3 regions of the Bradyrhizobium sp. Leo78 genome follow, and region 2 is predicted to be linked to each of the others. Evidence: predicted binding sites of a transcription regulator. Region 2 holds the regulator's gene; each other region holds the start of a gene.
The links. Region 2 encodes PhoB, which activates phosphate uptake and scavenging genes when phosphate is short. Its sites were predicted from a motif close to TGTCATNNANCTGTCAT; they were not measured.

Region 1 (10,294 bases), on a different contig from region 2:
ATCCTGGTTTCAGCCATGACGGGGGTCGCGGTCTCCGTGTGCGGCGTCGTCGGCTTTGTCGGCATCGTGGTGCCGCATCTGCTCCGGCTCGCGATCGGACCGGCGCACCGGCTGCTGCTGCCGGCCTCGGTGCTGCTGGGCGCCGTGCTTTTGGTCGGCGCCGACACGATGGCCCGCACTATCGTGGCGCCGGCGGAAATGCCGATCGGCATCCTGACGGCGGCGGTCGGCGCGCCGTTCTTCCTCACCATCCTGTTGCGGCAGCGCAGCCTGGTTTCGCTATGATTCCGATGCTGCAGGCAAGCTCGGTCTCGGTCGTGGTCAGTGGCGCCACGCTGGTCGATGCCGTCGATCTGCGTGTCAATCCGGGCGAGATGATCGCGATCGTCGGGCCGAACGGCGCCGGGAAGTCGACGCTGCTGCGCATGCTGTCCGGCGACATCACACCGACGCGCGGCACGGTCGAATTGAAGCAGCGCACGCTCCGCGCCTATCCGCCGCGCGAATTGGCGCGGCATCGCGCCATGCTGTCGCAGCATGTCAACGTCACCTTCCCGTTCACGGTAGAGGAAATCGTCTACATGGGCGCGGGCGACAATTCGCGCGCGACGGCCGCGCCGCTGGTCGAGTCCGCACTGGATGAGGTCGGGCTGAGCGGCTTCCGCCATCGCCAATTGCCGACGCTGTCGGGCGGCGAGCAGCAGCGCGCGCATTTCGCCCGCGTGCTGGTGCAGCTCGCCTGCGGCGAAGCGCAGAACGGTGCGGGCCTGTTGCTGCTGGACGAGCCGACCTCGAGCCTCGATCTCAGGCACCAGATCGACCTGGTCGAGACCGCGCGCCGCCGCGCGCAGAACGGCACCGCTGTGATCGCGATCCTGCACGACCTCAACCTCGCGATGCGCTTTGCCGACCGTCTCGTTCTCCTGCATCGCGGCCGGCTTGCGGTCGACGGCGGCCGCAGCGAGGCGATGACCGCGGAGACGATCCGCACCATCTTCGAGATCGACGCCACGATCGACCATACTGAGAGCGGCATCCCCTTCCTGCTGCCGCAAACGATGCGACCGGTGACGTAACGCCGCAGGCATATCCAGCGGCAATTGCCGGCCGTCACGAAATTGTCAGCCGCTTGTAACACGCGCCTCCCAGAACTCCGCCGCGTTCATCTTCAGGGGAGATCAACATGCGCAAATCACTGCTTTGCTCCGTCGCGTCCATCGTGCTGCTGTCGGGAGCCGCCTTCGCGCAAGGCGAAGGCGAATATCCGGCGACCCTCAAGGGCCACGCCGTGCTTCCGGCGGAAAGCTTCATCGACGCGCCGGCCGATGCACCAAACGATCTCAAGACCTCGGGCAAATACACCACCGGCCGCCGCGTCGACGCCATCGGCACCGTGATGGGCAAGTCCTACGAGCGGCCCACCGGCGTCTCGCTGCCGTTCAAGGGCCAGCCGCTGCAGGGCCATTCCGGCATCAAGGTGATGGCGGACGGCACTTTCTGGGTGCTCACCGACAATGGCATGGGCTCGCGCTACAATTCAGCCGATTCGATGCTGTACCTGAACCGGCACAAGATCGACTGGGCAAGCGGGAAGATCGAGCGTCAGGAAACCGTGTTCCTGCACGACCCCGACAAGAAGGTGCCGTTCCGCATCGTGCATGAGGATACCGCCAAGCGCTATCTCACCGGCGCCGATTTCGACACCGAAGGCTTCCAGATCATCGGCGACACGTTCTGGATCGGCGACGAGTTCGGGCCCTACGTGATCAAGGCTGACAAGGCCGGCAAGGTGCTGGCCGTGTTCGACAGCATCGCCGACGGCAAGCCGGTGCGCTCGCCCGATCACTGGTCGGTACAGTCACCGGGCGCTCCGGGCGCCAGCTACACCACCGTCAACCTGCGCCGCTCCAAGGGCTACGAAGGCTTTGCCTCCTCGAAGGACGGCAAGTTCCTGTACGGCCTGCTCGAGGGCCCGCTGTGGGATGCCGAGAAGAAGGACTGGGAGAAGGTCGACGGCAAGGAAGCCTCTCGCATCCTCGAGTTCGACGTCGCGAACGAGAAATTCACCGGCCGCTACTGGCAATATGTGTTCGAGCAGAACGGCAATGCCATCGGCGACTTCAACATGATCGACCCGATCCAAGGCCTGATCATCGAGCGCGACAATGGCGAAGGCACCGCGGACAAGGCGTGCCCGCAGGGACAGCGCGGCGAGAACTGCTTCCCGGATCTCGCCAAGTTCAAGCGCGTCTACAAGGTCGAGCTCTCGGATGCCAATGTCGGCAAACCCGTGCGCAAGGTCGCCTATATCGACCTGATGAAGATCCGCGATCCCGACAAGAAGGCGAAGAAGCCGCTCAATGACGGCGTGCTGACCTTCCCGTTCTTCACCATCGAGAACGTCGACAAGGTCGACGACACCCACATCATCGTCGGCAACGACAACAACCTGCCGTTCTCCTCGAGCCGCGATCCCAACAAGGCCGACGACAACGAGTTCGTGCTGCTGGAAGTGGGTGAGTTCCTGAAGGCGAAGTGAGTGACTCCCTCTCCCCGTTCTTCACGGGGAGAGGGTTGGGGTGAGGGGCTCTCTCCACGATTACGGTGGCAGATGTATTCGCGGAGAGAGCCCCTCACCCGGATTGCTTCGCAATCCGACCTCTCCCCGCAAGAGCGGGGCGAGGTAAGAACCACCTACCCCGCCGGCGTCATCACGACGCCCTTGTCCTTGGGCCAGCGGATGCGCCAGGCGAAGTTGATCTCCTTCAGCTCGCTTGGTTTCGCATCGAACGTCCATTGCAGCACGCCGCGCCTGTCGCGCAGATTGGTCGCGGTCGGCGGCGTGGTCTGCGGCAGCATCTCGACCACGATCTCCTCGCTCTCGCTGACCGGGAGCTGATCCTCGATCGCGACGCGGATCGGGAAATCATGGCCGTTGCGGATGCTGGTCTTGAACGCGCGTTCGTCGGTCTTCGATGTCGTCACGATCAGACCCGCCGAGCCCTCGTTGCGCTTGACCACCGAGCGCTCGACCTTGACCTTGTCGTCGGCGCCGAAGCCGAGCCGCACCGTTTCGCCCTTGCCGGCGGACGCGATTTTGCTGCGCCCGACGAAGACGCCATCACGATAGATCGCGACGCGGCCGGGCAACAGCGGCGCGTCCTCGGCCTGCTTGAAGCTCGCCTCCAGGAACGCCGTCGGATCGAGCACCGGCACGGCGCGGATCGTCAGCTCGGGCGCGATCACGTGGCTTCCGATGCGCAGGCTCTTGGCTCCCTCGCTGGCACCGAGGCTGACGCGGCCGGGGATTTTGAAGGTGGCCTGGAAGTCGCCGATCTCGGCCACCGCCTGCTGCTCGTCGGCGCGCTCGCGCGCATCGAACGCCTCGGCGGCCTTTGCGGCTGGCGCCGAGCGCAGTGCGGTCGCCGGCCGCGCCAGCTCCGGCACGGCGCTTGACAGCGGCACCGGGCGCGGAGGCTGAGGATACTGCACGAGCAGCGAATTCAATTCGGGCGCGCTGCCGCCACGGGCAATGCGCACGGTGGAGACGCCGAGCGCGACGTTCGACCAGTCCTCGCCGGTCGACTGCGTGATCTCGGCGCGGCGCACCAGCTCCAGCGAGGGCTTTCGGTCTTTCGCGCCGGTATCGAGACGCGCGTCGTAGATCGGCGCCCAGCGCGCATTGCGCACCGAATAGGTGACGCGCAGGGTGGCTTTCGCAGCAGTCGCGGCGGCGAGGTCGATACGGACCTCGAGCTTGCTCGGCGGCTTGGCGGCGCGGTCGGATTCCAGCCGCGCGATCTCGCGGTCGAGATCGCGCTGCTTGCGCTCGGCTTCGCGGATCGCGGTATCGGCGATCGCGATCTCCTCGGAGACGGCGGCAAAAGCGGCGCGCCATTCGGACAGCGGCCGCGCCTCGCCCTTCTCGCCGATGCCAACCGGGGCGGCTTCGGCAAAACGCGCGGCGAACTGGCGGCGGGCCCTGGCGGCGTCGATCGCGCCTTGCAGATTGGCGTGCTCGTCCTTCAGCGCCTCGATCCGCTTGTCGAGCTCGGGCAGGTTGACCGGCGGCGCCGCGCGCGGCTGGCGCGTGTCGATCGAGCCGATCGTCAGCTTGCCGTCGGCGTCGCCTTCAACGCGCAGCGAGGATGGATCGAGCGACAGCGGAAAATCCCTGGCGATCAGCGTGCTGTCGCCGGACGGCAGATCGAGCGTGATGACGCGGGTGACACTCGCACCATCGGGATAGACGGTCACCGCATCCACCGTCGAAGATGCATCGATGTCAGCCGCGCGCGCCGGCAAAGCGGCAAGCGCGGTGACCAGCACCAGACTGGTGGTGACAAGACAATTGGCAATCAAACGCATTGGATTCCTTTCCTGCATAGCGCGCAGACTTCAGCCTGTCGGCACTGCCGGACAGTGGCTGATGTCACACCCCCATCGGTGGTGAGACGCAGCGAGAAAGAAACCGGTTCGATTGCGGTGCCACAAAGATGGAGACCACAAACCTGCGGTATCCAGTTGCGCGCTAATCCCTCCCCCGTCATTGCGAGCGCAGCGAAGCAATCCATCCGTCCGCGTTCGAGGCTGGCAATGGATTGCTTCGCTGCGCTCGCAATGACGGGAGGGGAGAGCGCGGCCCACAAAAAAAGCACGGCGCTTGGGGGCGCCGTGCTTTGGTTCATCTCGCGTTCAGCCGAAGCCGTTCTCAGCTATAGATTTCAAACAGCCCGGCGCCGCCCTGACCGCCGCCGATGCACATGGTGACGACGCCCCACTTGGCCTTGCGGCGGCGGCCTTCCTGCAGCAGGTGGCCGGTGAGGCGCGCGCCGGTCATGCCGAAGGGGTGGCCGATCGCGATCGAGCCGCCATTGACATTGTACTTCTCGGGATCGATGCCGAGCTGGTCGCGGCAGTAGAGGCACTGGCTGGCGAAGGCTTCGTTGAGCTCCCAGAGATCGATGTCGTCGATCTTCAGGCCGTGGCGCTTCAACAGCTTCGGCACCGCGAACACCGGGCCGATGCCCATCTCATCCGGCTCGCAGCCGGCGGTCGCCCAGGCGACGAAGCGGCCCAGCGGCTCCAGGCCGCGCTTCTCGGCGTCCTTGGCTTCCATCAGCACCACGGCGGCGGCGCCGTCGGAAAGCTGGCTGGCATTGCCGGCGGTGATGTACTTGCCGGCGCCCCTCACCGGCTCGAGCTTCGCGAGACCCTCGATCGTGGTGTCGGGACGGTTGCACTCGTCGCGGTCGACGACATAGTCCTTGATGCTCTCTTCCTTCGTCACCTTGTCGACCACCTTCATCTGGGTCTTCATCGGGACGATCTCGTCCTTGAACTTGTTCGCCTGCTGTGCGGCCGCCATGCGGCGCTGCGACTCTAGCGAAAACTCGTCCTGATATTCGCGGCTCAGCTTGTAGCGCTCGGCGACGATGTCGGCGGTGTCGATCATCGCCATGAAGATGTCGGGCGCGGTCTTGAGCAGCTCAGGATCGACCGACTCCTTCGGCGTGCCGCCGCCCGGAATCGAGATGCTCTCGACGCCGCCGGCGACGATGCATTCGGCGCCATCGGAACGGATCGAGTTGGCGGCCATCGCGATGGTCTGCAGCCCCGAGGAGCAGAAGCGGTTCACCGAGACACCCGCGGTCGACTTCGGCAGGCCGGCGAGCAGCGCGGCCTGACGGCCGATATTGGGCGCGCCGTGGGCGCAATTGCCGAGATAGCAATCCTCGACATATTCCTTGTCGACGCCGGCGCGCTCGACGGCATGCTTGATGGCGTGCGCCGCCAGCGACATCGGCGGGGTGATGTTGAACCCACCGCGGGCAGACTTCGCCAGGCCCGTGCGTGCATAGGAAACGATAACGGCTTCACGCATTGTGTTTTCTCCCTTGTTCGGACGGCCTGATATGACCGGTCTTGGCCCATTCGTACACGGATTTTGTTGGGTGCCAAACGACAAACGCCGCCTCCGATGCCGGAGACGGCGTTGTTGTTCCGCAGGTCGGAATATCTGGATCTAGCGGCGGGACTGCCTTCCCTCCTCCCCTTGTGGGAGAAGGTGTCGCGCATGCAATGCGCGACGGATGAGGGGTTGTCTCCACGGGCGACGGCGCTCGTGGAGACAACCCCTCACCCGAATGAGTCTGGTGCTGACGGCGGAGCTGCCCTCTCCCACAAGGGGCGAGGGCGCGGCAATTGGCACCTCGTGCGTTCAGAACGCGAGCGCCTTGACCTGCTTGACCTGCGGCAGCGCCTGCACCTTGGCGAGCACGTCCGCCGGAACCGGGCCGTCGACCTCGACCAGCGCGATCGCGTCGCCGCCTTGCGCGACGCGGCCGAGATGGAAGGTCGCGATGTTGATCTTGGCGTCGCCGAGCAGGCTTGCGAACTTGCCGATGAAGCCCGGCTTATCCTCGTTGGTCACATAGATCATCGACTTGCCGAACTCGGCGTCGACGCGGATGCCCTTGATGTCGACCAGCCGCGGCTTGCCGTCGTGATAGACGGTGCCGGACACCGAGCGTTCCTGCCGCTCCGTCGTCACGGTCACGGTGATCAGGCTCTCATAGTCGCTCTGCGCGGCGCGCGTCACCTCGTCGACCACCATGCCGCGCTCCTTGGCAACGACAGGCGCGGAGACGACGTTGACGTCGCCCAGCATCGGCCGCAGCAGGCCCGACAGCACCGCCGAGGTCAGCGCCTTGATCTTCATCTCGGCGACATGGCCCTCATAGGTGATCTGGGTCTTGACGATGCCGCTCTCGGTGAGCTGGCCGGCGAACGAGCCGAGCTTCTCGGCGAGCTCGATGAACGGCTTCAGCTTCGGCGCCTCTTCGGCCGTGATCGAGGGGAAGTTGATGGCGTTGGAGATCGCACCGGTGAGCAGATAATCCGACATCTGCTCGGCGACCTGCAGCGCGACATTCTCCTGCGCTTCCGTGGTGGACGCGCCGAGATGCGGGGTGCAGATCACGTTGGGATGGCCGAACAGGATGTTCGAGGTCGCCGGCTCCTCGGAGAACACGTCGAAGGCGGCGCCCGCGACATGCTTGGAATTGAGCGCGTCGACCAGTGCCTGCTCGTCGACGAGGCCGCCGCGGGCGCAATTGACGATGCGGACGCCCTGCTTCATCTTCGCAAGCGCTGCGGCATCGATGATGTTGCGGGTCTTGTCGGTGAGCGGCGTGTGCAGGGTGATGAAATCGGCGCGCTTGAAGAGATCGTCGAGCTCGACCTTCTCGACCCCGATATCCTTGGCGCGTTCCGGCGACAGGAACGGATCGAAGGCGATCACCTTCATGCGCAGGCCGAGCGCGCGGTCGCAGACGATCGAGCCGATATTGCCGCAGCCCACTACGCCCAGCGTCTTGTTGGTGATCTCCACCCCCATGAAGCGGTTCTTCTCCCACTTGCCGGCCTGCGTCGAGGTGTCGGCCTGCGGGATCTCGCGGGCCAGCGCCAGCATCAGCGTGATCGCGTGCTCGGCGGTCGTGATCGAATTGCCGAACGGCGTGTTCATCACGATGATGCCCTTGGCCGTCGCCGCCGGGATCTCGACATTGTCGACGCCGATGCCGGCGCGGCCGATCACCTTCAGCCTGGTGGCCTTCTCGATGATCTTGGCGGTCGCCTTGGTCGCCGAGCGGATCGCGAGGCCGTCATAGTTGCCGATGATCTCGGCGAGCTTTTCCTTGTCCTTGCCGAGATTGGGCTGGAAGTCGACCTCGACGCCGCGATCCTTGAAGATCTGCACGGCCGCGGGCGACAGGGCGTCGGAAATGAGAACTTTGGGTTTGCTCATGGGAGTGGTCCCTCGATGGACGATGCACTGATGGCGTCACCCGCGAACCTGCCTCGCGAGTCCATCTTCTTTTCGTGATGGATGGCCGGGTCAAGCCCGGCCATGACGATGAAGAGGTGACGTTACTTACGCGGCCTTCGGCAGCGAGGCCTTGGTCTCAGCGAAGGCCCAGTCGATCCACTGCGTGAGCAGCTCGACGTCCTTGGCTTCCACGGTGGCGCCGCACCAGATGCGCAGGCCTGCCGGCGCATCGCGATAGTGCGCGAAGTCGAAGCCCGCATTCTCCTTCTCAACCAGGGCAACCAGCTTCTTGCAGAAGTCGGCCTGCAGGTCCGGCGCGAGCGAGGTGATCGCGGGATCCGTGATCCTCAGGCACACCGAGGTGTTGGAACGGATCGCGGGATCCTTGGCCAGGAAATCGATCCACGGCGTCCGCGCCTTCCAGTCGGCGAGCACCTTGGTGCTGGCGTCGGCGCGCGCGATCAGGGCCTTCAGGCCGCCGATCGATTTCGCCCAGGCGAGCGCGTCGAGATAGTCCTCCACGCACAGCATTGAAGGCGTGTTGATGGTCTCGCCTTCGAAGATGCCCTGGTTGAGTTTGCCGCCCTTGGTCATGCGGAAGATCTTCGGCAGCGGCCAGGCCGGCTTGTAGGTCTCGAGCCGCTCCACCGCGCGCGGCGAGAGGATCAGCATGCCATGCGCGGCCTCGCCGCCCAGCGCCTTCTGCCAGGAGAAGGTGATGACGTCGAGCTTCGGCCAGTCGAGCGGCTGCGCGAATGCCGCCGAGGTCGCGTCGCAGATGGTGAGGCCTTCGCGGGTCGCGCTGATCCAGTCGGCGTTCGGCACGCGGACACCAGAGGTGGTGCCGTTCCAGGTGAAGACGACGTCACTTGCCGGATCGACCTTGGAGAGATCCGGGATCTCGCCATAGCCGGCGTTGAGCTTGGTAACGTCCTTGAGCTTCAGTTCCTTGACGATGTCGCTGACCCAGCCCTCGCCGAACGATTCCCAGGCCAGCGTCGTGACGGGCCGCGCACCGAGCAGCGACCACAGCGCCATCTCGACAGCGCCGGTGTCGGAGGCTGGCACGATGCCGATCTTGTAGTCGGCCGGCACCTCCAGCACTTCGCGCGTCAGCTCAATGGCTTGCTTGAGCTTGGCCTTGCCGATCTTCGCGCGATGCGAGCGGCCGAGCGCGGCGTCCTTGAGATTTTGGGGAGTCCAGCCGGGGCGCTTGGCGCAGGGGCCGGAGGAGAAATGCGGCACGTTCGGCCGCGAAGCGGGCTTCGCTGCAGTCATGATCTACCCTTCCAGATAGCTGCCTCTCGGTGGGGAGAGGTTTCCCGCCGTCGGAGATAGTGGAAGGGTAAAGACTCGTCAAGGAACTTCCTGATGATCACAGGCGATTGATGGCGCCTCGTCGGGCGATGGCGCCTGATCAAGCAGTCCGGCCGCATCGTTCACCAGCTTGACGGCCTTCCGCCGGCTGGAGACTCTCATGATGCTCTTTTCATCGGCCTGCACGATGTATTCGTTGCCCGCCCTGACGATTGAATATCGCTTCATCTGAAATATCCCCAAGCTGTCCCAGAACGCGAAGACTTTGGACCGGCATCGCGTTCGATCTTTGCTTGATCATGATCTCTTGCGGATCATGTTCTGCCGCTGGGAGACGCGTAACTAGCAGCAGCGTTCCCGGCCGTAAAATTACGGAGGCCGGCGTAGTTTATCGCTTGTTAACCGGAACGCAGAGCGACGACTACCACTGCGATCAGCGATCTTGCCCGCGCAACTTGGCGCAAGTCAGAAGCGCATCGTCATGCCGATATGACTGCGTTGAAATCCAAGCCGTTCATAGAAGCGCTGCGCGTCGGTGCGGGTGTGATGCGTCAGCAGTTCGACGAGGATGCAACCGCTCGCGCGCGCTTCAGTGATCGCCCATTGCACCATCTGCTCGCCGATGCCGCGGCTGCGGCAGTGGGTTGCAACGCGCACATCCTCGATCAGGCCGCGCGAGGCGCCTTGCGAACTTATGCCCGGCAGGATGCATAGTTGCAGGCAGCCGACCACTGCGCCGTCAGCGTCCTCGGCGACCACGAGCTTGAAATTCGGATCGCGATCGACCTTCTCGAAGGCGGCGAAATAGGATTGAGGCAAGGGATCCTCGATCCGCTCGCGCGCGCTGCCAAGCCGATCGTCCGCAAGCATGCCGACGATGACGGGAACATCGTCGCGACGGGCGCGGCGGATCGTGATCGAGGACGCAGTTGCCATGATGTGTTCCGAAAAAATTAGCGTGCTGGCACAAGCCCGAGTGAGTTCTCGGCCTCATTGATCCAGCGGCCAAGCGCGGGATAGCCGCCGAGATCGAAGCCGCCCTCATGCGCGAGCCGCGTGTAGGCGAGCAACGCCACATCGGCGAGCGAGAGCGACTCGCCGGCCAGAAAGGGCGTCAACGCAAGCTGCTGCTCCATCCGCGCCAGC
Region 2 (10,294 bases):
CACTGCTCGATGCGGCGCGGCACGATGTGGCCGAGCTGCGGCAGATACCAGGACAGCGTGACCAGGAACGCCGCGAACAGATAGACAATGCAGATCCAGAGCGTGATCGGGGAGGCCAGGATGCGCGACATCCTTCTTGCGCCGCCGAGCGCGCACCAGGCGCCGAACACGAACAATAATTGCCAGGCGAACGGATTGAACGCCCAGACGCCGTTCGGATAGGCGCTGAGATAGAGGTCGAAATGCCAGGTCAAGACGTAGAGGCCGGCCGAGAGCGCCAGCGTCACGTCGGTCCGCCATTTCATCAGCCACAGGATCAAGGGTAGGAACAGCATTAGCACGATGTAGAGCGGCAGCACGTCCATGTTGACGGGACGGAAGCGCAACAGCAGCGCCTGGACGATGGTGACATCGGGCTGCTTGAGGAAATCCATGATCCCCATCTCTTCGGTGTAGAGCGGGTTCTCGAAGCGGGTGGCGACGTAGGAGATTTCCGCAAGAAAGATCGTGAACAGGAACACGTGGGCGACATAAATCTGCCAGACGCGGCGCAGGATGCGCGCGGTCGCCACCACGAAGCCGGCCTGAAGCATCGCACGGCCATAGACGAAGGCCGCGGTGTAGCCGGAGATGAAGATGAAAATCTCGGTCGCGTCGGAGAAGCCGTAATTGCGGATCGTGAGCCAGGTCAGAATGTTCGTCGGCAAATGGTCGATGAAGATCAGCCACAGCGCGAGCCCGCGGAACAAATCCAGCCGCAATTCGCGCTCGGAGGTCGCGGGCATCGTGATCGCGGGCGCGGCGGCGACCGCTGCGCTCGCGTCCTTGGCGTCGGCAAGCTGCGTTCCGGAAATTGGATCGGCAATCGACGTCATCGGGCACCATGACCGTGCGAAGTTTTGCGCCGCCCCGACTCAAAAGGATAATATCCGCCCGCCACTTGCGGACAAGATACGGGATTGACGCGGATGCTCGCGCCTTTAGAGCGGAACTATGGTCAAACGGGGATGAAAAACAGTAACCGCCCAACTTCGTCACCAAGTGCGACGATTGGTTCCGACGGACTTATTGGCTATGATGCGAGTTGAGGAGACTGGAAAAGTGTACCGCGCCGTCACCCGCGACATCGAAGTCACCGTCGAGCCGAACTTCCTGCCGGAACGTTCGTCGAGTGAAAACCGGCAATATTTCTGGTCCTACACCATCGTCATCACCAATTCCGGCACCGAGACGGTGCAACTGCGCACCCGATACTGGCTCATCACCGACGCCACCGGCCGCCAGCAGGAAGTGCGCGGCGAGGGCGTGGTCGGCGAGCAGCCGGTGCTCGCGCCGGGCGAGCGCTTCGAATACACTTCGGGCGTGCCGCTGCCGACCGAATCCGGCTTCATGAGCGGCCGCTACCAGATGGTGAGCGAAAGCGGCGAACGGTTCGAGATCGACGTGCCGACATTTTCGCTCGACAGCCCGGACGGGAAGAGGGTGCTGAATTGACGAGCGCTCGCGCTCGTCATCACCGGGCTTGACCCGGTGATTCATCTCTTCAAAAGAATTTTTCAGGCGAGATGGATGGCCGGGTCAAGCCCGGCCATGACACGCGGAGTTTAGCGCCCTACTCCACCCCGGCCTCTTCCGGCGTGAATTCGTACACCGACGAGCAGAACTCGCAGGTGACGACGACCCTGCCGTCCTTCACCATGTCGGCGCGGTCCTTCGCCGTAAAGCTTTTCAGCATCGAGGACACCGCCTCGCGCGAGCAGGAGCATTGCGCGCGCAGCGGCAGAGGCGTGAACACGCGCACGCCGCGCTCGTGGAACAGGCGGTACAATAGCCGCTCGCCCGACAGATCCGGATCGAGCAGTTCGACGTCCTCGACCGTTCCGATCAGCGACTGCCCCTCGACCCAGGCATCGTCTTCCGGAACCTCATGGGCGGCCGTTCCTTCGGGCGCATCGCCAGGATGCAGATCGGCCTGCCGCGCGCGCTCCGGCGCCTTCGGCAGGAACTGCAGCAGCATGCCGCCGGCGCGCCAGCGAACCTTGCCGCCGTCGCCGCCGCGCCATTCCTCGCCAACTGCAAGGCGCACGCGCGTCGGGATCTGCTCCGAGCGCAGGAAATACTCATGCGCTGCGTCCTCGAGGCTGCCGCCATGGAGCGCGACCAGGCCCTGATAGCGGCTCATGTCCGGCCCCTGGTCGATGGTCATCGCGAGATGGCCCTTGCCGAGCAGCGCGCCGGAGTCGAGCCCGTCCTGCAATCGCGTCGCATCGTAGCGCGCATAGGCGCGCAGCCGATCGGGCGCCTTGAAATCGACGATCAGGAACGAGACCGGGCCGTCGGTCCGGGTCTGCAGGATGAAACGGCCGTCGAACTTCAGGGATGAACCGAGCAGCGTCGTCAGCACGATCGCCTCGCCGAGCAATTTGCCGACAGCAGGCGGATAATCATGCTTGTGCAGGATGTCGTCGAGGGCGGGACCGAGCCGCGTCAGCCGCCCACGCAGATCGAGTGCATCGACCTCGAATGGCAGCACCGCGTCGTCGACCGGAACGGCCGATGGCGCCCGGGTCGGTGTTTCCGTGATCTTGATGTCGGGGGATTGTGAAACCATGGCGCTCTATCTGGGGTCTTGAGAGGCGAAACGAAAGGGGTTCACATCTATCGTTGTTAGCCGTCATCCCCGCGAAAGCAGGGATCCATAACCACCGATGTGAGCATTGTGAAAAGCTGGGGCCGCAGCTTGATGCAACAACTCACATCGGTGGTTATGGATCCCGGCTCGCGCTTCGCTTGGCCGGGACGACAGCTATCTTGGCGGCGCGCTTACGCGACCGCGTCAAAACACCAGGCCAGAATGCCCTTTTGCGCATGCAGGCGGTTCTCGGCCTCGTCGAACACCACCGATTGCGGACCGTCGATCACCTCGTCGGTGACTTCCTCGCCGCGATGCGCCGGCAGGCAATGCATGAACAAAGCATCGGGCTTCGCCAGCGACATCAGCTTGGCATTGACCTGATACGGTCGGAGCAGATTGTGCCGGTGCTCGCCGTCCTTGTCGCCCATCGACACCCAGGTGTCGGTGACGACGCAGTCGGCGCCGCGCACGGCCTCCTCTGGGTCGTTGCCGAGCACGATCGGCGCCTGGGTCGCCTTGATCCAGTCGCGCATCGCCTTGTTCGGCGCGAGCTGCGGCGGCGTCGCGATATTGAGGGCGAACTTGAAACGCTCGGCGGCATGCGCCCATGACGCCAGCACGTTGTTGTCGTCACCGGTCCACGCCACGGTCTTGCCCTCGATCGAACCGCGACGCTCCTCGAACGTCATCAGGTCGGCCATCACCTGGCAGGGATGCGAGCGGCGCGTCAGCCCGTTGATCACGGGGACGGTGGCATGCGCGGCGAGCTCCAAGAGCGCATCGTGGTTGAGGATGCGGATCATGATCGCATCGACATAGCGCGACAGTACGCGCGCGGTGTCGGCGATGGTCTCGCCACGGCCGAGCTGCATCTCGGCGCCGGTGAGCATGATCGATTCACCGCCAAGCTGGCGCATGCCGACGTCGAACGACACTCGCGTGCGGGTCGAAGGACGCTCGAAGATCATCGCCAGCGTCTTGCCTTCGAGCGGCTTCGTGGCCCGCTCATGCGCCTTCAGTCTCGCCTTCATGGCGGCGCCGGCGTCCAGCATGGCGCGCAGCTCGTTGAGCGACATTTCGTTGATGTCGAGGAAGTGACGGGGCGCCTTGCTCATCATCCCGCTGCCTTCTTCGACGGTCCGCTTGAGAGCGCGGTGCAGGCGCGCTCCAGACAACCGATGGCGTGCTCGATCTCGGCCTCGCTGACGATCAGCGGCGCGAGGAAGCGCACCACATTATCGCCGGCGCCGACTGTGAGCAGCTTCTGCTCGCGCAGGGCGTTGACGAGGTCGCCGGAGGGCACCACGGCCTTGACGCCGATCAGAAGCCCCTCGCCGCGCACGTCCGCGAGAATGGACGGATAGCGGTCAACCGCGGAGGCGAGCTTCTGCTTGAGCAGGAGCGACATCTTCTGCACCTGATCGAAGAAGCCGGGCTTCAGCATCACATCGAGCACGGCGCCGGCGGCCGCGACCGCGAGCGGATTGCCGCCGAAGGTCGAGCCATGCGAACCCGCCGTCATGCCGGACGCAGCTTCCGCGGTCGCAAGGAAGGCGCCGATCGGAAAGCCGCCGCCGAGCGCCTTGGCCAGCGACATCACGTCAGGGGTGACCCCGATGCGCTTGTAGGCGAAGAGATCGCCGGTGCGGCCCATGCCGGTCTGCACCTCGTCGAACGCGAGCAATAGGCCATGCTCGTCGCAGAGCTGGCGCAGCGCCTTGAAGAAGGCCGGCGGCGCGGAGCGCACGCCGCCTTCGCCCTGCACCGGCTCGATCAGGATGCCTGCGGTCTCTGGACCGATCGCGCGTTTCACCGCTTCGATATCGCCATGCGGCACCTGGTCGAAGCCGTCCATCGGCGGACCGAAGCCCTCGAGATATTTAGCGGCGCCGGTCGCGGCGAGTGTCGCGAGCGTGCGGCCATGGAAGGCGCCTTCGAAGGTGATGATGCGGTAGCGCTCCGGATGCCCCTTCGAGAAGTGATAGTGACGCACGACCTTGATCACGCCCTCCATCGCTTCCGCGCCGGAATTGCAGAAGAACACGAAGTCCGCAAAACTCTGCTCGCACAGCCGCGCGGCAAGCTTCTCGCCGTCCGGGCTCTTGAACAGGTTCGACATGTGCCAGAGCTTCGTCGCCTGTTCCTGCAGCGCCTTCACCAGATGCGGATGGGCATGGCCGAGCGCGTTCACCGCGACGCCGGAGGTGAAGTCGAGATAACGCTCGCCTTTGGTCGAGATCAGCCAACAGCCTTCGCCGCGTTCGAAGCCGAGATCGGCCCTGGCAAAAACGGGAAGCAGATGCGACGTGGCGCGGTCAGTCATGGCGATCACTGAAGGGTTCAGACAAGCCTTTCAGACAAGCCCCGGCGGCGTGCAGCGATGCAGACACGCGGCTGGAGCTCATCCAGCGAAAACAAAACGTGCCGCCTTTGCAGGGCGGCACGTGAAGGCATTCTATGCGCGCGGCGGGTGCTGTCAATCGCCACGAAGCCGCCAGGCTGCGCTGCAAAGTGCCGGTAATCCGCAGTTTTCCGGTGTGGTGGAAAAGCCCGATTGCAATCCCTAAATGTCGGAACATGTGGACGCATAGGCGCGGACTCTTGCGCCAGAGTCACGCCATATTGTAGCGTCTGGCCTGTCGGGTACGACATCTCGTGCGGCAGTTTTGATCCCTTAGAGTCCTTTGTGTGCGGCGTACACGTTCGGGTGCGGTTTTCGTGCCCGGCGAGCCTTAAGGGATTCTGCCCGCAGGGATTTTTGAGATTAGGCATCGCAGCGCTGTCCCAGGATCGGCCGGCGCAACGCGAAGGGAAAGATGCGATGACGGTATTGACCTGGTCCGACGAACGCGTCGAGCAGTTGAAAAAGCTCTGGGAAGGTGGCCTTTCGGCCAGCCAGATCGCTGCGGAACTGGGCAACGTGACCCGCAATGCGGTGATCGGCAAGGTGCACCGGCTCGGCCTCTCGGGCCGCGCCAAGAGTCCTGCTGCAGCCGCGCCGCGGCAGCGCAAGGCGCGTCCCGCACAGCCGATGATGCGCGTGGCACGTCCGGTCTCCCGCGGCAACACCGCGCTCGCCCACGCCTTCGAGGTGGAGGTGGAAGCGGACCCTATCGCCTACGACAATGTCGTACCGATGAGCCAGCGGCTGTCGCTGCTCGAATTGAACGAGGCCACCTGCCACTGGCCGGTCGGCGATCCCTCGAGCCCGGAATTCTTCTTCTGCGGCGGCAAGGCGCTTCCCGGCCTGCCCTATTGCGCGCACCACTCCCGCATCGCCTACCAGCCGGCGGCTGACCGCCGCCGTCCGACGGTCAAGCCGTCACAAGGCAAGTAAGCCGACGACGGATCGTAGCTCGGGTGGAGCGCAGCGCAACCCGGGAACGCTGTATCGGCAGGTCCAAATTTCCCCGGGTTACGCTTTGCTGCACCCGGGCTACGGATTGAGGTCGCCGGTTTACGACTGCTCGGCCTTCGCGAAGCGATCATCGAGCGCGTAGCCCGCGCCGCGGACGGTGCGGATCGGGTCCTGCTCGCGGCCGGGATTGAGCAATTTGCGCAGGCGGCCGATGTGAACGTCGACGGTGCGCTCGTCGATATAGATGTCGCGGCCCCAAACGCTGTCGAGCAGCTGCTCGCGGCTGAACACGCGGCCGGGATGCTCCAGGAAGAACTCCAGCAGGCGATATTCGGTCGGGCCGAGATCGATCGGGCGGCCCGAGCGCGCAACGCGGCGCTTCTCGCGGTCGAGTTCGATGTCGCCATAGGTGAGCACGGTGGCGAGCCGCTCCGGGCTTGCCCGGCGCAACAGGCCCTTCACCCGCGCGAGCAGTTCAGGCACCGAGAACGGCTTGACGATGTAGTCGTCGGCACCGGTCGCCAGCCCCCTCACGCGCTCGCTTTCCTCGCCGCGCGCGGTCAGCATGATGATCGGGAGCTGCTTGGTCTCCGGCCGCGCCCGCAGACGGCGGCACAGCTCGATGCCGGAGAGTCCCGGCAGCATCCAGTCGAGCACGACAAGGTCGGGAATACGTTCCTTGAGCCTTGTGTCCGCATCGTCTCCACGGGCGACCGTTTCGACATCATAGCCTTCTGCATCGAGATTGTAGCGCAACAGCGTCGTCAGCGCTTCTTCGTCTTCGACCACCAGAATGCGTGCGCTCATCGGCTTGGCTTCTCCTATAGCGGGATGACTCTCTGCTTGAATCGTCATCCCACTCTTCCTTTGATGTTTGAGCAGGATCTTGGCGGAAAGCCGGCGTCGACTTTCCGGATGTTGCTCTAGTTGCCCGGAACGGTCGTGGCGAACGTCGTCATATCCCCCTTCGGCCGCTTGTCGGTGATCTGCTGACCCTCGATCATGTAGAAGACCGTTTCCGCGATGTTGGTGGCGTGGTCGCCGATCCGCTCGATATTCTTGGCGCAGAACATCAGGTGGATGCAGAACGAGATGTTGCGCGGATCTTCCATCATGTAGGTGAGGAGCTCGCGGAACAGCGAGGTGCAGATCGCGTCCACCTCCTCGTCGCTCTTCCAGACGTTCATCGCCGCCGGCAGATCGTGCGCGGCATAGGCGTCGAGCACGGACTTGACCTGCGACAGCACGAGGTCGGTCATGTGCTCCAGGCCGCGGATCAACTTCAGCGGCTGGAAGTCGTTCTCCAGCGCGGCGACGCGCTTGCCCATGTTCTTGGCGAGGTCGCCGATCCGCTCGAGGTCGGTCGCCACCCGCATCGCGCCGACGATCTCGCGCAAGTCGACAGCCATCGGCTGGCGGCGGGCGATCGTCAGCACGGCGCGCTCCTCGATCACGCGCTGCAGGCTGTCGATCTCGATGTCGGAAGCGACGACACGCTTGCCGAGCGCGACGTCGCGGCGGATCAGCGCATCGACGGATTCGGTGATCATCCGTTCGACCAGCCCGCCCATCTCTGCGACCAGACGGGTCAGTTCCTGAAGATCGCTGTCGAATGCCTTGGCGGTATGTTCAGAAGCCATGATGTCCCTCCTCAACCAAACCGGCCGGTGATGTAGTCCTGGGTGCGTCGATCGCTCGGCGAGGTGAAGATCTTGCTGGTGTCGTCGAACTCGATCAGTTCGCCCAGATACATGAACGCAGTCTTGTCGGAGACGCGCGCCGCCTGCTGCATGTTATGCGTGACGATCGCGATCGTGTAGTCCTCCGACAATTCCTGGATCAACTCCTCGACCTTGGCGGTCGAGATCGGATCGAGCGCCGAGCAGGGCTCGTCGAACAGGATAACTTCGGGCCGCACCGCAACCGTGCGGGCGATGCAGAGGCGCTGCTGCTGGCCGCCGGAGAGGCTCAGGCCGGAGGCGTTGAGCTTGTCCTTGACCTCGTTCCACAGCGCACCGCCGCGCAGCGCTTTCTCGACGCGGCCGTCCATTTCAGATTTCGAAATCTTCTCGTAAAGGCGGATGCCGAAGGCGATGTTCTCATAGATCGTCATCGGGAACGGCGTCGGCTTCTGGAACACCATTCCGATCCGCGCCCGCAGCAGGTTGAGGTCGAGCTTGGGGTCGAGGATGTTGGTCTGGTCCAGCATCAACTGGCCGGTGGCGCGCTGGCCGGGATACAGGTCGTACATCCGGTTGAAGATCCGGAGCAGGGTCGACTTGCCGCAGCCGGACGGGCCGATAAAGGCGGTGACGCGGTTGGTGCCGAGCGTCAGGTTGATGTTCTTCAACGCATGGTGCTCGCCGTAATAGAAGTTGAGGCTGCGTGCAGTCACCTTTGGCGCCGCTTCCGGCAGCGACTTCTGGGGAATGGCCGCGCTCGGGCTGGTCGTCGATACGGACAGATCGGTCATTTTGCGCTCCTTTCGGCGCCGAGGATGCGCGCGCCGATGTTGAGCGCGAGCACGGTCAAGGTGATAAGCAAGGCCCCGCTCCAGGCGAGCTCCTTCCAATAGGCGTAGGGGCTCTGCACGAAGTTGTTGATGGTCACCGGCAGGTTCGCCATCGTCTTGGTCAGGTTCAGGCTGAAGAACTGATTGGACAGCGCGGTGAACAACAGCGGGGCGGTCTCACCGGCGACACGGGCGGTCGCCAGCAGCACGCCCGTGATCAGGCCGGAGCGCGCCGCGCGATAGGCGATCCGCTTGATCACCAGCGAGCGCGGAAGGCCAAGCGCGGAGGCCGCTTCGCGCAGCGGGTTGGGGACGAGCAGCAGCATGTCCTCCGTGGTGCGGAGCACGACCGGGATGACGATCACCGCCAGCGCCAGGCAGCCGGCCAGCGCGGAGAAGCCGCCCATCGGCACGACAACCGCGCCATAGATGAACAGGCCGATGATGATCGACGGCGCACTCAAGAGGATGTCGTTGATGAAGCGGATCACCGAGGTGAGCCGATCATGCTTGCCGTATTCGGCCAGATAGGTGCCCGCGAACAGGCCGAGCGGCGCGCCGATGCCGACACCGATCACAGTCATGATCACCGAGCCGACGATCGCGTTCAACAGGCCGCCATCGGTGGAGCCGGGCGGCGGGGTGTTCTTGGTGAAGACGTCGAGGCTGAGGCCGGCGAGACCGTTGTAGAACAGCGTGAACAGGATCAGCGCCAGCCAGGTCACCCCAAACGCGGCAGCGGCGATGCAAAGCCCGCGGATGATGATGTCGTTGCGGCGGCGTGCTTTGTAAATCGGGTTCATGTCAGTTCCCCGCCTTCCTTTCCAGACGCATCAGCATCAGTCGCGCGCAGGCAAGAACAATGAATGTCAGCACGAACAGCAAGAGGCCGAGCAGGATCAGGCCCGACTGGTGCAATCCGTCACTCTCGGCGAATTCGCTGGCGATCGCCGCGGAGATCGTGGTGCCCGGCGCAAAGATCGAGGAGGAGATGCGGAACGAATTGCCGATGATGAAGGTCACGGCCATGGTCTCGCCGAGGGCGCGGCCGAGCGCCAGCATGATGCCGCCGATGACGCCGACGCGGGTATAGGGGATCACGACGTTGCGGACGACTTCCCAGGTGGTGCAGCCGACCCCGTAGGCCGCCTCCTTGAGGACCGGCGGCACCGTCTTGAACACGTCGACCGAGATCGCCGTGATGAAGGGCAGCACCATGATCGCGAGGATCAGCGCGGCGTTGAACAGGCTGAGATAGGATGGCGGGCCTGCGAATATCGCGCCCAGCACCGGCACGCCGTCGAACAGGCGGATCATGAACGGCTGGAACGTATTGGCGAGGAACGGGCCTAGCACGAAGAAGCCCCACATGCCGTAAATGATCGAGGGGATGCCGGCGAGCAGTTCGATCGCGATGCCGATCGGGCGGCGCAGCCATTGTGGGCAGAGCTCGGTGAGGAAGATCGCAATGCCGATGCCAACTGGAATGGCAATCATCATCGCGATGACAGAGGTGATCAGCGTGCCGTAGATCGGCCCGAGCGCGCCGAGCACCGGCGGGTCTGCCGAAGGCGCCCAGCGCTGGGTCCACAGGAACGAGAAGCCGTATTCCTTCATTGCCGGCCACGCGCCGGCGATCAGCGAAAGGATGATACCGCCTAGGATCAGGAGCACCGAAATCGCGCAGGCGCGAGTGATCCAATAGAAGGTGATGTCACCGAGTTTGAAGGCGCTGAGGGCCCTGGCACGATCGTAAGGTCCGGAGGCTGCCATTACGTCGCTTTGAACG
Region 3 (10,294 bases), on a different contig from region 2:
ATGGCGACACGTTGTCCTTTCCATTCGACTTCGACGGCGCCTTCAAGACACGACACCGAGACGGCACGATCGAGACATCTCACATTGAAACTGGCGCGACGCGTCGTGACGCGGCCTCCGGCGGCATCAATGACAAGCGGCGCGGGCGCGTCGCGCTCCGCCTCGACGGCGGCCTCGCCCGAAATCAGCTCGATGCGCGGAGCGCCCTGCTCGGATCGCACGGCGATGCTGGTCTGGGTGTTGAGCGTCAGCGAGACATTGTCGGCCAATGCGATGTTGCGCCGTTCGCCCTTGCCGGTCCGATAGTCCGCCGACAGTTCTTCGAAAGATGGCCATAGCCCCATCGGCGGACGAACGACCACGTATCCGGCGGCCACCGATGCGGCGGCAGCCATCGCGCCCCCGACCAGCGCCCGGCGGCTGAGCCTGTCGCGCGCGTCGCGTTGACTGCGGCGTTCAACATTCACAAGCTCTTGGCTTGCGAGCACGCGCGTCGCCTCGCCGAAACTGCGCCACAGCCTCACGGCATCGCGGAAGGCGGCCTCGTGCTCATCGCTGCGCTGCCGCCAAAGCGCCAAAGCGGCAGCATCGTCCGACGTCGCCGACCCGGAGTGCAGGCGAATAACCCACGCAAGCGCCTGCCGCAGCAGCGGGTCAAGCTCGGAAGGAATATCGTCGCCTGCGGTCAAGGCCAATCGCTCTTTGTTGATTCTCCCGCCGAATGACTTCGGCGTACTCAGAAATACCGCGTCCTCATGCTCTATAGACGATTGACGCAAAGGAAGACTGAATCGAAAATGCAGCCTATCCGCACTTTCAAGCTCTTTGTCGCTATAGAAAGTGCATCTTTCAAAATTTTTCTTGAAGATTCGCGATCCGCGCCGGCATTCAACCGTGCGCGTTGGAAAAACGCCGCTGGAGCATGATCCGGAAAAGTGGAAACCGGTTTTCCCTCGCGACAAACGCGAAGCGTTTGCGCAGGAAGATCATGCTCAAACAAAGAGACGAGATCATGATCCGATCCGTCCAATCGGATTATGATCTAGACAGCCTGACAAGCACGTCTCTTGCCAAGATGCAAGCTACTCGCTGGCTTTCGCCTTTGGACGCGGCCCGAGGCGCCGGAGAACGGTGCGGCCTAGCCGACGGCTGAGATGCTCCATGGCATGCTGCAGGTCGAAATCGACCGTGCGCACATTGATGCCAAACCGATCCGCAATCTCGCGGTGGGGCTGATGATCAAGATGGGCCGCGATAAATACATCGCGCCGCCGGGCGGGCAATTCTGCGAGAGCTTTCTGAAATTCCGTCAGCTCGATGCGCGATTCCGTCACCATTGCCGGGTCCGGACGGTCGTCGGGGATGACGTCCATGATCGCCGCGATTTCCGAGGCGTTCAACAAGTGCCGATCGCTTTTGCGCCGATCCTTGGCGACATTCAGCGCGGTACGAAACAGATAGTCGACGGGGCTATGAATCGGCACCGCATCGGATACTCGATCGACCCGCAGAAACGCTTCGTGCAGCGCCTCGCGCGCGAAATCCGAGGAGCCAAGGCAACGCGTCAGACGCTTGGCCAAGCCCTCGTAATCAGCTGCGACTGTCTCTCGCAGAGATTTACTATTCGAATCAGACACCTACCAGCCCCGCAACGCCACGCCCTGCGTTTCGCAGATCGCGGTCAGTCCCGCTATTTTCCCTATCCACCGAGGATGACACTCGCGTGACGGACATCAGTCACTCGCAAGCTGGTCGGCGATCGCGGCAATCGAACCACAGGTGCGGGAATATTAAGATACCGCGGCCATTCAGCCGGAAGCTTGCAACGGCTGCGCCCCGAGAATCGTTTGATCGCCCCGGCATCGAGTAAGATGTCGCCGGAGCTTGAGGCAACCCCTTATATTAGTCGCCTACAGCGCGTGGATCGAGATCATGAAGCGGATCGGGAGCGGCATGTTGGGCGGCGCCTGCTGGCTCAACACCAGGCCACGCAAGCTCTCGGCGATCGAGCTATCCCGATCAAAGTCGCCTGTCGAACCGTCGAGCTCGGCCCTGTCTATGACTCGCGAGGACGGCGTCACCCATAGTTTGACCGCGACCCGATATTCGCCCCGCCTGGTCCGCCCGCCCTTCTTGAGCGCCTTCTGAATGTCCGATTGCAGGAGGCTGATATATTCTCCCAGATTGCGATCGGGAGCGTCGGTCGTACCGCGAACACGTAACGTTCCAAGCGTTATGTCCGCGGAGACTGGGGGATGGATGGGCGGCTCGTCGGGATCCGGCACGGACGCCGGCGCGAGCGTCACGGCGTTGGATCGGCTATAGCGAACCCTCAGGTCAGTATCGGCCAGGAGCATCAGCAGCGCGGCCTGCGGCGTGAACTCGCCGTTGACCGACGGCGAACGGAAGCCGGCTGCCGAGGTCGTTTCGAACATCACCTGGACGCCGGCCTGCTGGCTGTACGCCTGCAGCGCGTCGATCAGTGGCTGCGCCGGGATATTGAACGTCATGAGCCCGACCGGCGGCGTCCGCTCGTTTCCGGATGCGACGGTAACCCCGACCAGAATGACAAGTAGCGCCGCGACCTTCGCCAAGGTCCAGGCGCCGAGGCGGGGTAAGTTCATCCTTTGCCGGACTTGCGCCCGGGACGAAGCGATTTGGCCAATACTTAGCATCACTGACAACTGAGCCGTCTCGCTGGCTACTTCCTCGCAAGGGCCTTCGATTTCGCGCAAGCAGATCCCGGAGGTCGCGCCATCTCTCCGTCCTCACATCGTACCTTCCTATGTCAACCATATGACAGATTGCCTGACGGCGTCACCTGCCCGACCTTGGCACATCAGCCGATACCACCGCGGCCGAACGAGCGCACGCCTCGAGACGATGACGCGGGAAGCAGCTCGGATAGGCTTCGCGAGCCGGCCGAGCTCAGCGGGTAAGGTCACAGAGGATTTACCGTCAGTTTCGAACGCGTGCTTTTGAAAGCGCGACCCACTTTCCCATCTGCAATGTATGGGAGCTGCGAAGCGCTCCGGCATATCGAACAGATCGAAAGTTGCCTCGCAAAGCAGGCGTCGGCGCAAAGCCGCCGCGCACTTGCACACGATGGTGAGGATCGAAGTATGACACAGATCGCGGTGGCCTACACCAACTCCACAGTCGAAACTAAAGCGGTGCCGGTGGTTGCGCCCCGCCGGCACGCCATCCATCAAGTGCTGCTGCCGTTTTCGGTCGCCTACTTGATCGGCGCCTTCGTCACCGATCTCGCCTATTGGCGAACTGCGCTGGTGATGTGGGAAAGATTTTCGGTCTGGCTGATTGCGGCCGGATTGGTGATCGCGGCGCTTGCGGCCATCGCCGCCGTGATCGATCTCCTGATCGACAGGCAGAGGCCGGCCTGGTTTCGCGCACTCACCTATGTCGTCGCGATCGTGCTCTCGATCGTGAATGTCCTCGTTCACAGCCGTGACGGCTATACCGCGGTGGTGCCGACCGGCCTCGCGCTCTCGGGGCTGGTCACGATCCTTCTGCTGTCCCTGGCGGTGGGAGGCTGGGGCTTGACCTACAGCGATCGCGCAGGAGCAGTCGAATGACCAGCTTGCTCAATCTTGCCCGTGCGACGAACCTGCCGCGCTTTGCCACCGTGGCTGTCGCCGCTGCTGCCTTGAGTCTTGCGGGCTGTGACGACAGCGGCGGGAATCCCGCAAGGCAGATCGGCGCCCATCCGTACTTGCCGGAGGTGCAGCAATATCTGCTGCCGCCGATCAGGATTGCGCGGCCAGCTCCGTGGGGTAACGAAACGCCGAAGGTGGCGGAAGGGTTGCAGGTCCGTGCATTGGCCACGGGGTTCCAACATCCGCGATCGCTTTACGTACTGCCGAACGGCGACGTGTTGGTGATCGAAAGCAATGGCCCGAAGGCCCCGGTCTTCCGGCCCAAGGATCTCGTCACCGGCTGGGTGCAATGGTTCGCCGGCGCCAAGGCCGAGGATGCAAATCGCATCACGCTGTTGCGCGACACCAATGGCGACGGCATTCCCGATGTGCGCACCGTATTCCTCGACCACCTCAACTCACCATTCGGCGTTGCGCTGGTCGGCCACGATCTCTACGTCGCGAACACCGATGCGATCGTGCGATATCCGTACGAGGATGGACAAACCAGCATCACCGCATCAGGCACCAAGCTGACCGATCTTCCCGGCGGGCCTATCGATCATCACTGGACCAAGACCTTGCTCGCGAGCCCCGATGGCACGAAGCTCTATGTCGGTGTCGGCTCGAACAGCAACATCACCGAGAACGGCATCCAGGCCGAGTACGAGAGAGCCGCGATCTGGGAGATCGACCGCGCGAGCGGCGCCCATCGCATCTTCGCCAGCGGCGTGCGCAATCCCACCGGGCTGCAGTGGGAGCCCGAGACCGGCAAGCTCTGGGCCATCGCCAACGAACGCGATGAGATCGGTCCCGATCTCGTGCCGGACTATTTGACCTCGGTGCAGGATGGCGGCTTTTATGGCTGGCCTTACAGCTACTACGGCCAGCATCTCGATCCGCGCGTCGAGCCGCAACGCCCCGATCTCGTGGCCAAGGCGATCGTGCCGGACTATGCCCTGAGTTCGCATGTGGCACCGCTCGGCCTCGCCATGTACACAGGCAACAACCTTCCAGCGCAATATCACGGAGGCGCGTTTGTCGCCGAGCATGGTAGCTGGGATCGAACCCCACTCAACGGCTACAAGGTGGTGTTCGTACCGTTCAGCGGCGGCAAGCCATCCGGTCCGGCGCAGGACGTCGTCACGGGATTCCTCAATGCGGACGACCACGCGCGCGGCAGGCCGGTTGGCCTCGCGATCGATCGGGCGGGTGCACTGCTGATCGCCGACGATGTCGGAAACACGGTGTGGCGGGTGTCCGCCACGAGCCCAGCGGCCCAAACCAAGTCGGACACATAAGCGCTAGAGGAGCCCAAGGAGCAAGGCAGAGCCGGGCGTCGTTCGCGACGTCCGGCTCCGCCATCATCGGAATAGCGCGCGGCCCGCGAGCAATGGCAAGAGCGAGATCGCACGCATTTGCGAATTCGCACGGCCGCCTCCCCTCCTCGACCAACCTGCGCTTCACAAATAACCGCGGCGTGAACTCGCTTGCCTGCGAGCACAGCAAGCTCACCGATTTGTAAGCAGCATCCTCTCAATCGGACGTGAACTCATTAAACGCCTGTTTAGTGGCCCCGCCGACCACGCATGGCCTACGTTCAGCTTGCAGCTAACTCGAAGCGAGAGCGTGATCGCCATGAACAGCTCAGTGCACGTTACCGGCCCCGAGCGGCTTCGACCTCGGCACGACACAAACTCCGGGCTTCGACCGAAGTGATCTGAAATGTGCGTTTCAGCAAAAACCGTCGCTCTCGAAAGACCGATGCAACGCCTGCTCCTAATGATCGTAATGCCTCGACATAGCGCGGGCCTCGACCAGCACTCGACGCAAGGCGTCGGGCGCAAATAGGAAGCTTTACAATGGAACAATACTCTCTATTGGACGCAGACCAGGAACAGCAATTTGCACGCCGTTGGCATGAACTCGGCGATCAGGCCGCGCTGCATGCGCTCGTCAAAAGTCATCTCAGGCTTGCAGCCAAGGTAGCGCGGCATTATCGCGGATATGGTCTCCCGCTCGCCGATATCATCGCCGAAGCCAATGTCGGTCTGGTCGTTGCCGCACAACGCTTCGAGCCGGACCGTGGCTCGCGGTTTTCGACATACGCATTATGGTGGATCAAGGCGAGCATTCACGAATACATCCTGCGCTCCTGGTCGCTGGTCAAGATCGGAACGACCGCCGCTCAGAAGAAGCTGTTCTTCCGCCTCAGGAGCGAAATCAGGAAAGTCTCGAACAACCAGACCTCGCTCACGCCGGAAATTGCCAATGTGGTCGCCGAGCACCTGGGCGTCACCGCTGCCGACGTGATCGAGATGGACGGCCGGCTGCGCGGCGATTTTTCCCTGAACAAGCCGATGGACGACGATGGACAAACGGCGGAATGGGAGACGATGCTGGTCGATAATTCCCCTGACGCCGAAGTAATACTGGCGGAACGGGACGAGACGACCCAGCAGACGAGCGCACTCTCGGCCGCGCTCAAGGTGCTGACACCGCGCGAGCGCCAGGTCTTCGAGGCGCGGCGCCTCACCGACAACCCGCCCACGCTGGCAGAACTCGCGAGCCGGATGGACATTTCGCCCGAGCGCGTGCGGCAGATCGAGAACCACGCCTTTGAAAAAGTGAAGCGCGCAGCGGTCGGCTATCTGAGGACCGATCGATTGACGCCTGATGGCGCGACGAGCGTGCCGCCGCCCACGCAACGTGACCGCCCGCAGAGGAACGAGTCGGGTCATGAACGGGTACGCGCGGAATACGAAATGCAGATTTAGAGCATGATCCGGAAAAGTCGATACCGGTTTTTCGAAAAGACCATGCTCAACGCCCTAGAGGCGGACTGAGGATCTCACCTCATTGTCCCCTGCAAGACACGGAGGCTGCGACATGCTCGCGATGATGAAGCGCTTCTCGATCGGTGCCGGTTTGATCCTCTCACTCAACGCACCTTTCTTCGCTCAAGCATTTGCCGCTCCGGCTTCACAGGGCATCTCGACCGCCGGCCCCGCCACGCCCGAATTTCGCCCCGGCGATCTTGTCCGCCTGCGCTCAGGCGGGTCATTGATGACGGTCGACACGGTCAAGGACGATCAGGTCGACTGCTTCTGGACCGACGGCAGCGGCCAGACCAACAACGCGACCTTCCCCGTCCAGGTCCTCCGAAAATTCTGATGCCAAACAGACATCGTGGGGCGGATTAGGCCGTGTACCCACAAACCCTGCGGCGCGATGCGACGAACGCAATGTCCGCTTTGCCCCTATAGCGGCCGAGTTCGTGCGGCAGCGCAATATGTCGCGATGGGCCAAAACCCGAAATGGCTCGGTCCTATTTCATCTCGCCCATCGGCGACAATGAAGGATTATTCTTGTCGCCGCTGGTGAAGCGGCCGCTCAGCGGCCCGAGCGATGGATCAATTCCGCCACGTTCGGCAGTATCCTCATCACGACCGCATCGAGTCCGGCTGAGTTTGGATGAAATCCGCTCCTTCGCACATTGGGCTGCGAGTCGTTCCCGCGCACTGTCAAACTTCGGATAGAACAACATACCGTGTTCGCTGGCGAACTGGAGAATATCGCGACGAACGCCTTGCTATTTCCTCGCCTAGGCAGGCGCGAGCCCGCGCTCCAAAGCGCAGCCCGATGAGAGGCTTCGCGGAAGCAACCAGAATCGTTCCGCGGAAAGGCTCTGGACTGTTTCGTCGCTTCGCCCCTCGCAATGACGAGTGGAGAGCGTGCCTCGGGCTATTTCGGCCTCCTGTCAAGCTACTGCGAATTCGAGTGGCATGCCCTTTTCGATTCGAGTCAGGCGATTTGCCAGACCGAACGTGCGGAAGACATCGGCGAGTTGTTCCTGGCTCTCCCGCAAGTGGCCCCAACCTTCGTTGTGAACCGAGACCAGTCTCGAATTCGGAAACGCGTGCGCGGCTTCCAAAGCATCCTCGCTACCCATTGTCATGCGGAAACGCCCTCGCGGCTCCGCGGCACCGGTGTACAGCACGACAACCTTTGGAGAGAAGCGGCGCGCAACGTCCGCGGTGCCATCGAACCAGAGAGTATCGCCGGTGATGTAGATGAGATCACCCGGCTCATTAACCCCGAGGGCAAATCCAATCACGTCGCCAGCGTCGACCCCGATCGGTCCATGGCGTGCCGGTGTCGCCGTCACGAACAGCTTCGTGCTGCGACCCACCTCGAGCGAGCGCGTCTCGAACGGCCTCAGGCCGACGACACTTCCGCCGAGACGCTGCGCCCCCGACTTTGTCGTGTAGGTCACACCGATGCTGGGCAGAAGAGCGCGGCCAGAGTTGTCGAGATTGTCGAAATGATGGTCGTGGCTCAGCAACACGGCGTCGAGCCTGCCAATCTGCTCGATCGAAAGGGCAGGCCCTGCGGTCTTAAGGTGCTTCACAGGGCTATGTGGTCCCTGATACTGCCCGGGCGGGTCAAACGTCGGATCCGTCAGCAGGCGAATGTCGTCAATCTGAATGAGGACAGTCGGGCCGCCGATCAAGGTCAGCGTCATATTCGAGGCAGTCATGGCCACTCCTGGTCGATCGCGCTGTCCGGCCGAATGTCACACGCGGCGGTAACCTTCGGCCAAGCCGTGCACTCCATCAGGCCGACGGCCCCGAAAGACCGGTCTTCTGCACAGGGCCACGATCGAGGTACGGGGTCTTGTCGCGCGTCTTCAGCGCCCAATTCGCGATCTCGTCCTTACGGGCAAACCAGACGGCCGGCTTGCTCTTTGCGTATGTGAAAAAGCGATCAAGGGCGCGCACGCGATTGGCGTGACCGGAGAGGCGGTCATGGACCGCCATCACCATCATCCGACGGCGACTGGCCCCTTCCTCATAAAGCTGATCGAATTCGTCCTTGAGCGACTGCTCATAGGCAGCCGGGTTATAGCCCTCGAATGGGTAAGACACGATGTCGTTCAAATGGAAAGTGTAAGGCACTGTGACGAAATCGCCGCCCCTGACTGGCAGAATGAACGGCTCGTCCATACTGGCTTCGTCCAAATAGTAGGTGAAACCGAGCTCTTTTAGGATATCGAGTGTGTGCGGGCTGTTGCGTACCCAATAGGCGCTCCATCCCTTCGGCGTTTGGCCGGTCGCGCGCTCGATGCTGTTCATGTTGTCGATGATGAACTGCCGCTCATCAGCCGGGCTCAGATCATAGCTCGCCGACCAGGTGCGGCCGTGGGCGGCCGCTTCGTGTCCGCGACGCACGACCTCTTGTGCCAAAGCGGGATCCTTGTCGACCGCTTGCCCGATCATGAAGGCGGTGACCTTGATGCCGTGCTTGTCGAACAGGTTGAGCAAACGCGGCGTGCCCTCGTAGATGCCGTACTGGAACACGCCGTTAGTCGGCATGTCCGGCAAACCGTCCTTGATCGGTTCGGGGATCACGCCAGGAGCGCCGGAGAGGGGCTGACCGCCGCCTTCGTACATTAAGGAAATGCTGATCGCGAGACGCGCGCCATTGGGCCAGAGCGAGGAATTGTCTGTCATTGTCGCCTCCTTTCCTTCGACCGTTACATTCAGCGTCATTGCAGCAGCCGAGGCGCCGGTGGAGGTCAGAAATTCGCGGCGGTTCATGATGGCCCTCCAAATCCCGGATCAGAAGTGCTGACGCGTCGCAAGTCATTACGCCTACGGATCGTCGAGGCCCACCAGGGCGTTGATGGAGTCGGCGAACTGCTTCTGGCTCTATCAGCCGTGGCTACCGTGAATAATTTGGCTCATGCAAACATTCGGAGTAGTCTAAAAAAATGACTTTCATAAATACGAGATCTGTATGAATGATCGCTTCACCTCAATGCGGCTGTTCGTGCGGGTCGCACGGAGCGGCAGTTTCTCCGTGGCAGCGCGCGAGATCGGGATTACGCAGCCGACCGCGTCCAGGATCGTGGCGGCGCTGGAGAAGCAAATCGGCGTCGCATTGTTGCTGCGCAGCACGCGGGCTGTGACGCTCACGGAAGCCGGCGCGGATTATCTCGCTCGGTGCGAGGCGATCCTCGCAGCGCTCGATGAAGCCGATCATGCTGCACGGGGCACCGGTGAGTTGCGCGGCACCCTGAGAGTGGCGGCGTCTCCGTCCTTCGCTTCTCGTACGATCATGCCAAAGCTCGCCAAGTTTAGCGATCGGCATCCGAAGCTGCGCATGGAATTTTCACTCGACGATGCTCGGCACAACCTCATCGAAGATTCCGTGGACGTGGCCGTCAGGATAGGCTCCCTCGATGATAGCACCGCTGTGGCGCGCAAGATTGGCACTCTTCACCGGGTTCTCGTCGCCGCCCCGTCGTACCTGGCGCGAGCTGGTGCTCCTTCCGGGCCGGCTGAGATCACCAAGCACACGCTCATTGTGGGACCTGCGGGTGGGTCTTCAGAGGCATGGTCGTTTCGTAAAGCCAGAAAGGCTGTTTCAGTTCGCATCCAAGGACGATTTGTTATCAGCGCGACGGAAACAGCGTCTGCCGCTGCAGTTGCAGGCTTGGGTATCTGTTCGACCAGCCAGGGAAGCGTTCGGGCTGAGCTGCGGTCGGGAGCACTCGTCAGGATCTTGCCAGACTGGGAAGTTGGTTCGGCCGACATCAACGTGATTTTGCCGGCTGGGCGCGCCGCCAAGGCGTCAGC

Region 1: a site for PhoB is predicted at 1,109-1,125, ahead of AC5ZG1_RS31270 (esterase-like activity of phytase family protein). Genes of this name have one in related genera too.
Region 3: a site for PhoB is predicted at 2,786-2,802, ahead of AC5ZG1_RS14470 (STN domain-containing protein). Genes of this name have one in related genera too.

What each region holds. Positions count from the first base shown of each region.
Region 1 is NZ_JCAMOT010000032.1:55,429-65,722, forward strand. Features, by position in the region: gene AC5ZG1_RS31260 (FecCD family ABC transporter permease) at 1-285, shown strand, start outside; gene AC5ZG1_RS31265 (heme ABC transporter ATP-binding protein) at 282-1,076, shown strand; gene AC5ZG1_RS31270 (esterase-like activity of phytase family protein) at 1,184-2,539, shown strand; gene AC5ZG1_RS31275 (mucoidy inhibitor MuiA family protein) at 2,695-4,368, opposite strand; gene AC5ZG1_RS31280 (thiolase family protein) at 4,712-5,884, opposite strand; gene serA (phosphoglycerate dehydrogenase) at 6,221-7,810, opposite strand; gene AC5ZG1_RS31290 (phosphoserine transaminase) at 7,937-9,109, opposite strand; gene AC5ZG1_RS31295 (hypothetical protein) at 9,188-9,376, opposite strand; gene AC5ZG1_RS31300 (GNAT family N-acetyltransferase) at 9,614-10,084, opposite strand; gene AC5ZG1_RS31305 (glutathione S-transferase family protein) at 10,102-10,294, opposite strand, start outside.
Region 2 is NZ_JCAMOT010000010.1:206,933-217,226, reverse strand. Features, by position in the region: gene AC5ZG1_RS16030 (OpgC domain-containing protein) at 1-875, opposite strand, end outside; gene apaG (Co2+/Mg2+ efflux facilitator ApaG/CorD) at 1,102-1,494, shown strand; gene AC5ZG1_RS16020 (Hsp33 family molecular chaperone) at 1,613-2,611, opposite strand; gene argF (ornithine carbamoyltransferase) at 2,824-3,750, opposite strand; gene AC5ZG1_RS16010 (aspartate aminotransferase family protein) at 3,750-4,958, opposite strand; gene AC5ZG1_RS16005 (GcrA family cell cycle regulator) at 5,457-5,972, shown strand; gene phoB (phosphate regulon transcriptional regulator PhoB) at 6,093-6,800, opposite strand; gene phoU (phosphate signaling complex protein PhoU) at 6,917-7,633, opposite strand; gene pstB (phosphate ABC transporter ATP-binding protein PstB) at 7,645-8,466, opposite strand; gene pstA (phosphate ABC transporter permease PstA) at 8,463-9,308, opposite strand; gene pstC (phosphate ABC transporter permease subunit PstC) at 9,310-10,294, opposite strand, start outside.
Region 3 is NZ_JCAMOT010000009.1:146,584-156,877, forward strand. Features, by position in the region: gene AC5ZG1_RS14455 (FecR family protein) at 1-689, opposite strand, end outside; gene AC5ZG1_RS14460 (hypothetical protein) at 862-1,041, shown strand; gene AC5ZG1_RS14465 (RNA polymerase sigma factor) at 1,083-1,637, opposite strand; gene AC5ZG1_RS14470 (STN domain-containing protein) at 1,911-2,624, opposite strand; gene AC5ZG1_RS14475 (DUF2231 domain-containing protein) at 3,123-3,593, shown strand; gene AC5ZG1_RS14480 (PQQ-dependent sugar dehydrogenase) at 3,590-4,954, shown strand; gene AC5ZG1_RS14485 (RNA polymerase factor sigma-32) at 5,516-6,430, shown strand; gene AC5ZG1_RS14490 (DUF2158 domain-containing protein) at 6,543-6,827, shown strand; gene AC5ZG1_RS14495 (hypothetical protein) at 6,982-7,200, opposite strand; gene AC5ZG1_RS14500 (MBL fold metallo-hydrolase) at 7,414-8,193, opposite strand; gene AC5ZG1_RS14505 (polysaccharide deacetylase family protein) at 8,270-9,253, opposite strand; gene AC5ZG1_RS14510 (LysR family transcriptional regulator) at 9,453-10,294, shown strand, end outside.